One region of the Bacillus silvicola genome, then DNA from elsewhere that is predicted to be linked to it. Evidence: riboswitches for the same ligand, from Rfam matches in the RefSeq annotation. Region 1 holds a riboswitch; the other holds the start of a gene.

Region 1 (7,516 bases):
TTTCACCCTCGAATTGTAAGTGTAAGTACAAAAGAATTAGCAGATGCTCTTCGGAAGCGAATTCCTGCGGACACAAAAGTCACATATGGAACAGATGGATTAATTGAAGTTGCAACTCACCCTGATTCTAATCTTGTATTATCTTCAGTTGTCGGTGTCTCTGGTCTCCTTCCAACAATTGAAGCATTAAAAGCGAAAAAAGATATAGCAATTGCTAACAAAGAAACATTAGTTGCGGCAGGGCATATTGTGACAGATTTAGCGAAACAAAACGGCTGCCGCTTAATTCCAGTAGACAGTGAACACTCTGCCATTTTTCAATGTTTAAATGGGGAAAATACTCAAGAAATCGAGAGGCTTATTGTTACTGCTTCAGGCGGTGCATTTCGAGATAAAACGCGCGAAGAAATGGAAATCTTACAAGCTAAAGATGCCTTAAAGCATCCCAACTGGTTAATGGGAGCAAAACTAACTATTGATTCAGCTACATTAATGAACAAAGGCTTTGAAGTCATGGAAGCACGTTGGTTATTTGATATCCCTTATGAGAAAATTGATGTTTTAATTCATAAAGAAAGTGTTATTCATTCTTTAGTTGAATTTATAGACGGCTCTATCATGGCACAGCTCGGTGCCCCTGACATGAGAATGCCGATTCAATATGCATTCCATTATCCAACTAGATTACAATCGAACTATAAAAAATTAAACCTACTAGAGATAGCTAGCCTGCACTTTGAAAAACCAGATTTCAAAAAATTCCCTTGCTTACATTATGCGTATGAATCAGGGGAAATTGGTGGTACAACACCTGCTGTCTTAAATGCAGCGAACGAAATTGCAAATGCGCTATATTTACAAAATGAAATTTCATTTTTTGATATTGAAAAAATAATTTATTCTACTCTTGAAGCTCATCACAGCACTGCAAATCCAGATTTAGAAACAGTATTAGACGCCGATCGTTGGGCTCGTGAATATGTAAACGAATTATTAATTAGAAAATGAAAAAAGAGCTACAACAGAATGCGTCTGCTTTAGCTCTCCTTTTTACATGCTCTTTTATTTTATAACATAATACATTTTCGTTCACGGAATTGTAAAGAAACGTATTTAAGATATCGCATGTAGAAGGCTTTATAGTGAGTATTAGTTATGGTCATCGGGAAAATTTTTTTAAATTAATATAAGCTATATATGGAATAAAGAAACCTATAAAGTTGGAGGTAATTATGAAAACTTTCATATATATGGTGAGACACGGGGATTCACCAAAATCTGGGAAAGAACAAACGAGAGGATTAACTGAAAAAGGAAAATTAGATGTTCAACGAATAACAGATGCATTACAAGATGAGGGAATCGACGTTGTTATCTCAAGTCCATACAAACGTTCAATTCTAACTGTTCAGCAGTTAGCGAAGCAAATAGGACAAGAAGTTTTAGTATTTGAGGACTTAAAAGAGAGAATTTTTATTGCTGAAGAGGAACGAATGTCGGATAAAGAATTATTCCCTTTGATAAAAAAGTCATTCTTAGACCCCGACTTTGCTTTAATGGGAGGAGAGTCTAATGTCGACTGTCAGAAACGTGCTATAAAAGTCTTAAAAGAATTATTAAACACCTATCGAGGACAGAAAGTAGTAGTAGGCACTCATGGAGCTGTTATGACTTTGATGATGGGGTATTATGACAGTAAGTATGATTTGAATTTTTTACTACAGACATCAAAACCAGATATATATAGAATGGAATTCAATGGAAAGGAATTGGTGGAGGTTAAAAGATTGTGGAAAATTTCATAGATTGACTTTATTCATCCATAGCTTCTCTCAATGACGTGTATTATAAGCAATAGGGTTACTGCGGTAACTCTTTTTTTTATGGCACTGACGGGGGATTGATTTCAACAATCTAAAAAATTCGGTTCCTTAGCGTACAAAATTCACGTTTTGTTCTTGCTATCCCGAGGTGAAATGGGAGGGAATGTTTTTGGGCAGGATACCTTTAAAGTTATTTTTTAAATCAATCCTATTTTTTTTCTTATGCGGTATTGTTGTTTATTCTATATTTCAGATTATTTTTGTCTGGAGTGTTTCGAAAGGATTAGGGAGGGATGATATAGTCGGATTTTCTGATAATAAGTATGTAATTGGCTGTCCACCTGTTAGCTATAATTTATATAAAAAAGATAGTGGAGAAACTATATTAGATAATGTTATTGGTTATAAAAAGGGGAAAACTAAAAGCTATGTTCGAAATGAAGTTGAATTTGTAGTGATAGATGAGATAAAAGGTAGATATGAACTGTATAAAATAGAAAATGCTTCAGAAAAGGAGATAGCACGGCTGAAAGAAATGAAGAAATTAGAATAATAGAGACTATCTGAAAGGTAAAGAAGCACACTTGTTATTGTTAGATCTAAAAAATGGTTTAGACTGATAACTGAGTTTTATTTCATGAAAAGAGTCATTATTAAAATAAAGTATTAGGGGTTCAGTACCATCGCCATCTAGCTAAGCTTATGCAAAGTCAATTTTAGGCGAGATTGTTTCTTTTTTCTAAAGGCTACGTGTAGGGAATTTAAAAAAACCCCTAGGGATCAACGAATGCCTAAGAGGGTACCTGCGTAATATAACATATTTACAATTACGTTGCGTTTGGGTTTAAAATGCGTATCTTTTTCATTTACATTATAACCACCCTATTTAAGTTTATAAAAGTTATGCTTTTGAGATAAAAGTAATTACTTGTTTTATAAACTCGTAACCAAAATAACCACTAAATCCGAATAGTACTATTGCGGCAGATATAGATACCCGTTTAATAAAGGTTGGATTTAGAAAACGTCTAGTAAAATGAACAAAGCCTAATAAGACCATATCATGCATAAAGATACCTAATAAAATACCTACAGCTATTAATATAAATGTAGATGTACTTGCATTACCTAATGAAGAGACCAGAACCGGACCAAAGACCCCTATCCAAAATACAATATTAGCCGGTGATATAGCTATCATAAAACCAGATAAATAAGCTGTTAATAAAGATTTATTAGGATCTTCTCCCTCTATGTTAACTTCTGACTTTGCTTCTTTAATACTTTCTATTCCAATAAACATTAAAAACCCAAAACCTAGTAACCACATAACTGCTTCTACCCATGGATTGGTTAATACACTAGAGAACCCTAGATAAATCAGAACAATTAAAGATAAATCTACAGTCATTCCTCCTATACCTACAAACCAACCATGTACGAAACCATTTCTCATTCCTTGTTTGGTCATTTGGACAGTCATAGCACCTGCAGGTATTGATAAAGATAAACCTAACAAAATATACGTAAAAAGTGTTACAATCATAAAAATTCTCCTATTTTAGTTAATTACTATTCTTTTCACTTGGTTAAACAAATAAAACTAGAGCGTTGCGATTTTTCACATTACTTCTAGCAATCTCAAAAAACTCATAAAGTACCCCTTTGTTGAAGATTAATGCCTATAATCCCATAAGACCCTTTACATGTTTAGCGTTCTTTTTAGATGTTAGTTTTTCAAGTAATAAAAATGCAACATCAAAAGCTGTACCTGGATTTGAAGATGTAATAATATTTCCATCTTGAACAATTAAATCATTTTGTACTATTGCACCGAAATTCTTTAACTGCTCTTTTCGTTTACTCGTTGGATGACTGTATGTGGTGGCTTTTTTGTCTGTAAGAATTCCACTTTTACCAAGCGCTAATGATGCAACACAGATACTGGCAATAGGCTTCTGCTTGGCAAAAAAATGTTGAATAACATTTAAGAATTCTCTACTGTATGCATCACGATAAAAACCAGCTTCTTCAAACCCTCCTGGAATAGCTAGTGCATCAAACTCATCTAATTGAATATCATCAACCGTTTTTTCGGGTATGACAGTAAAATTCCAAGTACAGGTTAATTTATTCCGAAGACCAACTGTTACGACCTCGGTTGATCCATCTCCCTCCCATTTATTCCAACCTAGTACGTCTGTAAATACACTAGCTTCCACTGCTTCAAATCCGTCAGCTAATAATAATAAAATCTTTTTCATATCGTAAACCGCCTCCTAATATCCTTATTTTATACAAACATAGAAGGCTGATAAATAAGTTTAATAAGGATATTTGATTGTTTGGCTTTATTATATAAAGAGTTTAGTTTATTATAGTTTATAAAAAAAGGTTGGGTGATTTATGGATCAAATTGATAAAAAAATCGTGGGATTATTACAGTCAAATGCAAAAATTTCAATGAAGGATTTAGCAGAATCCGTTCACTTATCTTCTCCGTCAGTAACTGAGCGAGTACGGAAGTTAGAGGAACAACAAATTATTGAAGGTTACCATGCACATGTTTCTCTAAAAAAAATAAACCGTCCAATTTCTGCACTTATATTGTTTAAATCAAAGGATTGTAAATCATTAGCTAACTTTTGCTATAATCATCCAGATGTACTTGAATGTTACAGAGTAGCAGGGGAAATTAGCTATATTGTCAAATTAGCAACATATTCTGTAGAAAGTTTAGAACAATTTATTGATGATACAATGCAATATGGTACGCCTTCAACGAATATTGTATTATCTTCTTATGAAAAAAAAATAATTGCTCCCTTTATTAGTGAAGAATAAAAATACAGGCCTAATCAATTAACTATTGCTTACTCAATAATCCTTTAAAAATAGCCCTGATTTTTCTGACCTGTATAAAAAAATCAGGGTCTCTAATCATTTTTATCGTTTTGGGGTATTTGCTTTTCTTAGCTTGATGGTGATGTGGTCTGTACCCTTATTAATAAAATTAAATTCATCAATCATTACATATCCATGTTAATATTTTAATTAATAAATATTAACATGGAGGATTAAACATGAACAATCTAAAAAACTTCTTAAAAGAGAACCCTTTTATTAAATATTCTTTATATATAATATTAGGAGCCGGAGTAATAAGAACAGGTTATGAATTTGGCTATTTTATTACAAACCTCACATTATAAAACAAGAAGTGGTGTTAATTAACATAACACCACTTATCAGTAGTCCATGTTATTAAAAGTAGTAAAGACACTAGCAGATAATAGACCTAATAAAAATTAGGTCTATTATTTTTATTTAATTCAAACTCTTTTTCATGTATTACTTTACTTGTAATTCTCACTTTTTTTAGTATGTGACTTAATTTAAGAATTCAAATTATAAATGGAGTGTACAGTGCGAAAATTCTGCCCCTGAAAAAACGTTAATTTTCTTGTTTACAAACAAGAGGGCATAGGAGTAATATATTGTACATAAATTCATATCACTATTCGCTGAATCCATATGGAGCGGGGGAACCAAATTTTGTGCGATTGCACTCGGGGTGAATCCTTCTTAAATGAAGGTAGGGCTACTCTCAAGGCCCGAATCCGACAGCTAACCTCGTAAGCGTTTCGAGAGGGGATACTATGGTGACTTTTAAAAACACTGGGTGAACTTTGGTGTCTTTTTTTATACTTTTTTATGGAAAATAATTCAAAAAAAGGATGAGACACTTGAAAGAGAAACCCATAAAAACGAAAAATCCACTTTTTTCTTTCCCTTCTAATTCCCAACCTTCTAAATTAAGAAGAGAATTAGGGATGAGACATTTAACAATGATTTCTATAGGCGGAAGCATTGGGACTGGGTTATTTATAGCAAGCGGAAATACGATTCATACAGCAGGGCCTGGTGGATCAATTATAGCTTATTTGTTGATGGGGTGTATTGTTTACCTGTTGATGACCAGCTTGGGAGAGATGGCAGCGTATATGCCTACATCGGGTTCTTTTAGTACGTATGCTTCTAAATTTGTAGATCCTGCATTTGGTTTTGCAATTGGTTGGAATTACTGGTTTAGCTGGACTATTACTCTTGCAGTTGAAATTTCATCAGGAGCTATTCTTATGAAATATTGGTTTCCATACAGTCCATCTATTTTTTGGAGTGCGTTATTCATACTGTTTATGTTTGGAATTAATATTCTTTCAGTGAAACATTATGGAGAAATGGAGTTTTGGCTTTCACTTGTAAAAGTTATTACTATAGTCGTGTTTATTATGTTAGGAATAGCCACGATATTTGGAATTTTCAAAGGGAATCCTATTGGATTTCACAATCTAACAATTGGAGACGCACCGTTTCATGGAGGTTTTCTTTCTATTCTTAGTGTGTTTATGATTGCGGGATTTTCCTTTCAAGGTACAGAAATGGTCGGAATTGTAGCTGGAGAAAGTAAGGATCCTGAAAAGCATATTCCAAAAGCTGTGCGGCAAATCTTTTGGAGAATTCTTTTATTTTACATACTTACCATTTGCGTAATTGGAGTCATAGTTCCCTACACAGATCCGAATCTAGTTAACAATGACATTAGTAATATTACAATGAGTCCCTTCACACTAGTATTTGAAAAAATTGGCTTCGCATTTGCAGCTTCTATTATGAATGCAGTTATCTTGGTATCTGTTCTATCAGCTGGTAATTCTGGAATGTATGTTGCAACCCGAATGTTATGGGTAATGGCAAAAGAAGGGAAAGCTCCAAATTGCTTAAAAAAAGTAAATAAACAAGGTGTTCCTATTAATGCTTTACTTATGACAACGACTGTGGCAATCGTAGCGTTTGCAGCTTCTTTATTTGGAGAAGGGCAAGCATTTATATGGCTTTTGAATGCTTCGGGACTTTGTGGATTTATTGCATGGTTAGGGATTGCTATAAGCCATTATCGTTTTCGTCAGGCTTTTTTACATCAACAAAAGAATTTAAATAAGCTCCCGTATCAAGCAAAGTGGTATCCTATCGGTCCTATTTTGGCATTTGTAATATGTACTATTATTATTTTAGGACAGAATTATTCAGTCTTTATAGGATCACATGTCGATTGGTATGAAGTACTTGCTACTTATATTGGTTTACTGCTTTTTCTTGTATTTTGGTTCGGCTATAAAATTATAAAAAAAACAAAGGTGATTCCATTACAACAAGTCAATTTAGAGCATGATGATCATTAAGAATGGAAATTAAGGAGACAGAAATATGGAACTAGACATTCTACTCAGGTTACTTGTAGCAATACTTGTTGGAGCAATAATTGGATTAGAGCGTCAATGGCATAATTGCATTGCTGGATTACGTACAAATGTACTTGTTTCCGTTGGTGCTGCACTTTTTGTACTATTAAGTGTACTCACTCCAACTGATAATACACCTACAAGAATAGCTTCTCAAATTGTAAGCGGGATTGGTTTTTTAGGTGCTGGAGTTATTATGAAAGATGGATTGACAGTTCGAGGACTGGATACAGCAGCAACCTTATGGTGTTCTGCTGCTGTAGGAACATTAGCAGGTAGTGGCTACTTACTTATAGCTATAACGGGAACCATTCTTATTGTCAGCATAAATAGTTTACTAAGACCTGTTTCAAAATGGGTTTCCGAAAAATCCGAAAAAGGTTTTAAATA
Region 2 (7,516 bases), on a different contig from region 1:
TGGATACATCACTTCATCGATCTGATTAGTATAGGGGAATATCAATCTATGTTTGATTTCTTTTATGCTAAGGAGGATGAGGTACATGGAACTAACACTTATTTGTGTTGGAGGAGAAAGTAAAGTAAATAGTTTAAGAGATTTAGTAGCATTTCAACATGAGTTAATTATTTTTACAGCAAATGAAGAGATAGCGGCTGAAGTTAGGGATTGTGGATTTGATTGGACGTATAGTTGCAGTAAGGAGCAGGATTTTACTAGTATTTGTGAGTGTATTAAGAAGGTAATCTTACTAGGGGATGAGCTTCCAATCGTTAGCTTCTTCACAGAACACATTCGCTTTTCTTCTCAAGCACCTATTACTGTTGTTACAAGGAATAAACGATATCCAGCGAGGCTCTATGAAACAATGGGGGCTACATTTGTCGTGTTTACGAATTGTGATAATATTTCTTTTTTATTTTTTGAATAGGGCGGGGGAAATAAAGATGAAGGTGTTGTTATTAGGAGATATAGCGAATCGTTGGGCGGTATCGGTAGAGCGAGTTCAAGAATTGGTGGTGCTTGATCCTATTTTTCCAAGGCCATATATTATATTGCCATCGAAAGACGCTTTATATTTAAAAACAGATGTTATCGAATATGAGCAGCTACATGCAGAATTGTCACAAGTTTATATTCGCGGGAGAAATTTACGTGCTTTTTTACGAGGGGAATAAATAGTGAATGAAAAAAGAGTGAATGCTGAGTGCAACAAGCTATGCACTTCATGTAATTCGCTCTTTTTATTTCGTATTTAAAAGATCATTTCTGTGAAAAAGAAAGAAAAGACGAGAAAACAGATGAAAGAATATTAATAACACCTAATGTAAGCGTTTAAATAGATGGATATTTTCTTATTTTCAGTAATTTAACCCTTTACAAGTTAAATTTAGAGGAGTATATTTACTCTCATAAATCATTCATGAAATTTCCAAAAAAAACCTAAAATCGCTGAGTTCCAGAAATGGAGCGGGGGAACCAATTTTGTGCATCGTCACTTGGGGTGAATCTTTCAATTTTGAAAGTAGGGCTACTCTTTAGGCCCGAATCCGACAGCTAACCTCGTAAGCGTTTAGAGAGGAGGTTTACTTTGTGTTGTTCACTTCGAACACTAAGTAGAGCTTAGTGTTCTTTTTTTGATGAATAAATGTCAAATTTTAACAAAAAGTGAGGGATAGCTATGTTAGATGTTGTAATGATCGGGATATTTGTTGTATTAGTTGCATCGATGGCAAGCCTGGCAAGTTGGTCAGATAAAGTTGTGAAAGAAGGGAAGCAATCATGATGATTGCCTTATCGGTTATTGTTGCAGCGATTACGGTGTACTTAGTGTACGCATTATTAAATCCAGAAAAGTTTTAATTAGGGGGAATCATTCATTATGATTTGGGTTGCAGTCGTTATTACAATGCTCTTGTTTATTTTAGTAGCAAAGCCAACGGGGATTTATTTAGAAAAAGCTTTTCAAGGTAGCAAAACGCTAGATAAAGTATTCGGGCCTTTTGAAAAACTTATTTTTAAAATTACGGGTGTAAAAGAATACAATCAAACGTGGAAACAGTACGCATTATCACTTGTTTTACTCAACGGATTTATGATGGTTGTTGTATATTTCATTTTCAGATTACAGGGTGTGCTGCCGCTAAATCCAGCGCATATTGAAGGAATGGAGCCTACGCTCGCTTTTAATACAGCAATTAGTTTTATGGCTGATACAAATTTACAGCATTATAGCGGTGAAAATGGTTTGTCTTATTTATCACAATTAATCGCCATTACGTTTTTAATGTTTGCAGCACCAGCAACGACTTTAGCGATTGTTATGGCATTTATAAGAGGGCTTGCTGGAAAAGAACTTGGGAACTTCTTCGTTGATTTTACGAGAGCTTTAACGAGAGTTTTTCTTCCAATTGCATTTGTTGCGGCGTTAGTCTTTGTCGCACTCGGTGTACCACAAACGTTAGACGGGGCAGTTACAGCACATACGATTGAAGGTGCAAAGCAAAGTATATTACGTGGACCAGTTGCATCATTCGTTGCAATTAAGGAACTTGGGAATAATGGTGGTGGTTTCTTCGGAGCAAACTCAGCGCATCCATTTGAAAACCCAGGACAAATTAGTAATATTTTGCAAATGATGCTTATGATGTTATTACCAACAGCACTACCATTTACGTACGGAAGGATGGTAGGAAATAAAAAGCAAGGACGTATCCTTTTTGTATCACTGTTCATGGTCTTTTTACTAGGATTTATAACGATTACGACATCCGAATTACATGGGAATCCAGTATTGAACCAAACAGGTATCCAGCATGTGCAAGGAAGCACAGAAGGGAAAGAAGTACGATTTGGAACCGTATTTTCTTCACTTTATGCGACAGTAACGACAGCTGCTGAAACAGGAGCGGTTGATACGATGCATGATACGTTAACACCAATTGGCGGTTTAGTTCCACTCGTAAATATGATGTTGAATACAGTATATGGCGGCGTTGGAGCAGGCTTTATCAATATTATCATGTATGCAATTATTGCAGTCTTTATATCAGGATTAATGGTCGGACGGACGCCAGAGTTTTTAGGTAAAAAGATTGAAGGTAAGGAAATGAAATTAATTGCGGTAACGATATTATTCCATCCGTTGCTTATTTTAGGATTTTCAGCATTAGCTCTTTCAACAAGCTTAGGAACGGATGCGATTTCTCATTCAGGTTTCCACGGTTTGACGCAAGTTGTATATGAATACACATCGTCAGCTGCGAATAACGGATCTGGATTTGAAGGTTTAGGGGATAATACACCATTTTGGAATATTACGACTGGTTTAGTTATGTTTTTAGGACGTTATTTCAGCTTAATTACGATGCTAGCTGTTTCTGCTTCACTGAAGGAGAAAACGGTCGTACCAGAAACAGTCGGAACATTCCGTACGGATAATAGTTTATTTGGTGGCATCTTCATCGGAACGATTGTAATTGTCGGTGCGTTAACATTCTTCCCGATGTTAGTATTAGGTCCAATTGCAGAATTTCTTACATTGAAGTAATGGAGGGTAAATGATGAGACCGGTAGTAGTAAAAGAAAAACAAGTAGATAAATCACAAATACATGCTGTAGAAGATGAGGTTAGACAAGCGAAAACGTTGGATCGTGATATCGTGACGCATGCGATAAAGCAATCCTTTGCAAAATTGAATCCGAAAGTCATGATAAAAAATCCGATTATGTTCGTTGTGGAAATTGGATTTATCATTACGTTACTTTTATCCTTTCTTCCAAGTAGTTCTAGTAGTGTACCAGGATGGTTTAATATAACAGTTTCTCTCATTCTATTATTTACAGTTTTATTTGCTAACTTTGCAGAAGCGTTAGCTGAAGGGCGTGGTAAAGCGCAAGCCGATTCTTTAAAACAATCGAAGAAAGATGTGTTTGCAAATGTTGTAAAAGAAAATGGAGATATTGTTCAAGTTTCAGCAACTGATCTGAGAAAAGGTGACGTTGTTATTGTAAAACAAGGAGAAATGATTCCAAATGATGGTGAAGTAATTAAAGGTTTAGCATCTGTCGATGAATCTGCAATTACAGGGGAATCAGCTCCTGTTATAAAAGAAGCGGGCGGTGATTTTTGTTCCGTAACAGGTGGAACGATGGTCGTAAGTGATGAAATTACGATTGTGATTACGAGTAACCCAGGGGAATCATTTATCGATAAAATGATTTCTTTAGTAGAAGGAGCTGCACGTCAAAAAACGCCGAATGAAATTGCTTTAAATACAGTATTAACGAGTTTAACGCTTATTTTCTTAATAGTTGTTGTGACGTTGCCGATTTTTACAAATTATTTAGGGTTTCAAATTGATACAGCTGTACTTGTAGCGTTGTTAGTTTGTTTAATTCCAACGACAATTGGTGGGTTATTATCAGCAATTGGTATTGCCGGGATGGACCGCGTGACAAAGTTTAACGTGTTAGCAATGTCAGGGAAAGCAGTAGAAGCTGCGGGCGATATCAACACAATTATTTTAGACAAAACGGGTACGATTACTTTCGGGAACCGGATGGCACATACACTACTCCCTGTAGGAAATGAAACGATTGAGCAAGTAGGAAAATGGGCAGCGATTAGCTCAGTTTTAGACGAAACACCAGAAGGTCGATCTGTTATCGAGTATATGCAAGCGAAATCTATATCATATAATAGAGAACTTGCAGAACAAGGTGAGTTCGTTCCATTTAAAGCAGAAACGAGAATGAGTGGTGTCGATTTACAGGATGGAACGAAAGTGAGAAAAGGTGCTGTAGGTAGCGTGATTGAATGGGTTCAATCACAAGGTGGAACGATTCCGAAAGATGTGAATCAAAAAGCAGATTTCATTTCAAAAGAGGGTGGAACACCACTTGTAGTTGCAGTAGACGATCGTATTTACGGTTTAATTTATTTAAAGGATACAGTAAAACCTGGTATGCGTGAACGTTTTGAACAATTACGTCAAATGGGGATTAAAACGGTTATGTGTACAGGGGATAATCCATTAACAGCAGCAACAATTGCCAAAGAAGCAGGGGTAGATGAATTCGTTGCCGAGTGTAAACCGGAAGATAAAATTGCAGTTATTAAAGCAGAGCAAGGTAAAGGGAAACTTGTAGCGATGACAGGTGATGGTACAAATGATGCCCCGGCATTGGCACAAGCGGACGTTGGATTAGCGATGAATAGTGGTACGACAGCTGCGAAAGAAGCAGCGAATATGATTGATTTAGATTCGAATCCAACGAAAATTATTGAGGTTGTAGGAATCGGTAAACAATTGTTAATGACGCGTGGTGCTTTAACGACGTTTAGTATTGCGAATGATATCGCGAAATATTTTGCTATTATTCCAGCGATGTTTACACTTGCGATTCCGCAAATGGAAGCATTGAACATTATGAAATTAACATCACCGCTTTCAGCAATCTTATCAGCATTAATATTTAATGCAGTTATTATTCCGTTACTCATTCCGCTAGCGATGAAAGGTATCGCATATAAACCGATGAGTTCGAATGCACTGCTTAGCCGAAATCTACTTATTTACGGGCTTGGCGGAGTTATCGTTCCGTTCATTGGAATTAAAGTAATTGATATGATTGTCGGCTTGTTCATATAAGGAAGAGGGGAAAACAGATGGCGAAAAAACAAAGTATACTTTCACCAATTATTCGTATTACTTTTACGTTCTTAGTCTTGTGTGGACTTGTATACCCGCTAATTGTAACGGGTATAGCGCAAGCGGTAATGAAGGATAATGCGGATGGAAGTCTTATATATAATGATAAAGATGAAGTAGTTGGTTCAAAATTAATCGGTCAAAATTTCACAGATCCACGTTATTTTCATGGGCGCGTCTCTAGTATAGAATATAAAGCAGAAGCATCTGGTTCAAATAACTATGCACCGTCTGATCCAGATTTAGCAAAACGAGTTGAGAAAAGTATTGAGGACTGGAAGGAAAAAAATCCAACTGTCCCAGTTACAGAAGTACCGATAGATTTAGTGACGAATTCAGGTTCAGGGCTTGATCCTGACATTAGTCCGAAGGCGGCTTCCGTGCAGGTGGATCGTATTTCGAAATTAACGAATATTCCGAAAGAAAAGCTAGAGCAATTGATTAAGGATCAAACGGAAGGCGCTGCACTCGGCTTGTTTGGGGAAGATCGCGTGAACGTTTTAAAGTTAAATTTAGAATTACAGAAATTAATGAAATAGTAACAGTGCTACCTCAATCTAACGGATTGAGGTAGCGTTGTTTCGAATGAAAGGTTGTGCTTATTTTGTATGCGGATGACTATGAGCCGAAGTTTCAAAGGCGAACGCCAGAGGAATATTTAGAATATATTCGTCAGCAAAATCGCGGAAAGTTAAAGCTATATGTAGGGGCTGCCCCAGGTGTAGGAAAAAGTTATAAAATGCTCTTTGATGCAAGAGAGATGAAAAAAGACGGTATTGATATTGTAATTGGTTTAATTGAAACACATGGAAGAGAAGAGACAGAAGAAGCAATTGCTGATTTAGAAAAAGTTCCGTTAAAAGAAATACAGTATAAAGGAAAGGTATTTTATGAACTTGATGTAGAAGGAATTATAAATCGTGCGCCGCAAGTAGTTGTAGTGGATGAACTCGCGCATAGTAATATTCCTGGATCTAAAAATAAGAAACGTTATATGGATGTTCAAGAATTGTTAGATGCCGGTATATCCGTATTATCAGCATTTAATATTCAACATTTAGAGAGTGTTCATGACATTGTAGCTCAAATTACGAATGTAAAAGTACGAGAACGAATTCCGGATTTTATTTTACAAAAAGCAAATGAAATTCAGCTTGTTGATGCAACGCCCGAGGTATTAAGGAAGAGATTAATAGATGGAAAGATATATAAGGAAGAAAAAATAGAGCAAAGCTTACAAAATTTCTTTACGCTCAATAATTTAGGGGCATTAAGGGAATTATCGCTTCGTGAAGTTGCAGATGATATGGATGAGAAAATTAGCCAAACTGTTATAGAACCGATTGGTGTGAAAGAAAAAATTCTCGTTTGTGTACAATACAGTTCAACAGCAGAGAAATTAATACGGAGAGGTTGGCGCATGGCAGATCGGTTAAATGCTGAATTGTATGTCTTAAACGTAGAAAGAGAAAATATAGATTCTATTTCAGCAGGGAAAAAGCAAACAATTGAAGAGTGGAAATCGCTAACGAATCAATTTGATGCGAGCTTTGTATTAGAAGAAGCGAAAGGAAGAAAACCCGCTGATGTTATTATTGAAGTCGCGAACAGACTACAAGTGACACAAGTTTTACTCGGGCAATCGGCGAGAACACGGTGGGAAGAAATACGAAAAGGTTCTATTGTAAATGAAATTATGAGACAAACGAAGTATATTGATATTCATATTGTTGCGGATCAACGAGCTTAAAATAGAGGCCACCTTTCGGATAGTCTCTATTTTTCTTTTTTCAAGCCTTTTGAATATAATTTCTGAAAGAACTCATATATAATAGAAAAAGATACTTAACATAGTGAATAATTAAAGAGTCAATATATATAAAGAGGAGAGAGTAACATGCTTGAAAATACAGGGTTAGTATTAGAAGGCGGCGGTATGCGTGGTGTATATACGGGCGGGATATTAGAATATTTTATGGAACAAGATTTATATTTTCCATATGTAATCGGTGTATCAGCTGGTGCTTGTCATGCAGCGTCGTATCTTTCCAGACAAAGAAATAGAAATAAGACAGTAAATATTGATTATGCATCGCATCCACAATATTTATCGTATAAAAACTTATGGAAAAAGCGTCAATTATTTGATATGGATTTCATTTTTCATGAAATTCCAGAAAAGCATGTACCGTTTGATTTTGAAACATACTATAATAGCCCAGAGCGTTTCCTTGTAGGAACAACAGATTGTGAAACAGGAC

What was found. A riboswitch is a leader RNA that binds a small molecule or an ion and turns the genes downstream of it on or off. The one in region 1 is predicted to bind cyclic di-AMP.
Region 2: another riboswitch for cyclic di-AMP. It lies ahead of ACP6L7_RS24190 (SipW-dependent-type signal peptide-containing protein); the one in region 1 lies ahead of ACP6L7_RS32230 (amino acid permease).

Annotation. Positions count from the first base shown of each region.
Region 1 is NZ_JBNGVC010000017.1:159,681-167,196, reverse strand. Features, by position in the region: gene ACP6L7_RS32260 (1-deoxy-D-xylulose-5-phosphate reductoisomerase) at 1-1,008, shown strand, start outside; gene ACP6L7_RS32255 (histidine phosphatase family protein) at 1,233-1,805, shown strand; gene ACP6L7_RS32250 (hypothetical protein) at 1,993-2,376, shown strand; gene ACP6L7_RS32245 (LysE family translocator) at 2,725-3,369, opposite strand; gene ACP6L7_RS32240 (DJ-1/PfpI family protein) at 3,506-4,087, opposite strand; gene ACP6L7_RS32235 (Lrp/AsnC family transcriptional regulator) at 4,230-4,667, shown strand; cyclic di-AMP (ydaO/yuaA leader) riboswitch at 5,336-5,481, shown strand; gene ACP6L7_RS32230 (amino acid permease) at 5,570-7,066, shown strand; gene ACP6L7_RS32225 (MgtC/SapB family protein) at 7,092-7,516, shown strand, end outside.
Region 2 is NZ_JBNGVC010000013.1:389,380-396,895, reverse strand. Features, by position in the region: gene ACP6L7_RS24200 (hypothetical protein) at 86-472, shown strand; gene ACP6L7_RS24195 (hypothetical protein) at 489-719, shown strand; cyclic di-AMP (ydaO/yuaA leader) riboswitch at 982-1,127, shown strand; gene ACP6L7_RS24190 (SipW-dependent-type signal peptide-containing protein) at 1,223-1,327, shown strand; gene kdpF (K(+)-transporting ATPase subunit F) at 1,324-1,404, shown strand; gene kdpA (potassium-transporting ATPase subunit KdpA) at 1,424-3,091, shown strand; gene kdpB (potassium-transporting ATPase subunit KdpB) at 3,105-5,195, shown strand; gene kdpC (K(+)-transporting ATPase subunit C) at 5,213-5,794, shown strand; gene kdpDN (KdpD-like non-kinase potassium sensor) at 5,851-7,005, shown strand; gene ACP6L7_RS24160 (patatin-like phospholipase family protein) at 7,153-7,516, shown strand, end outside.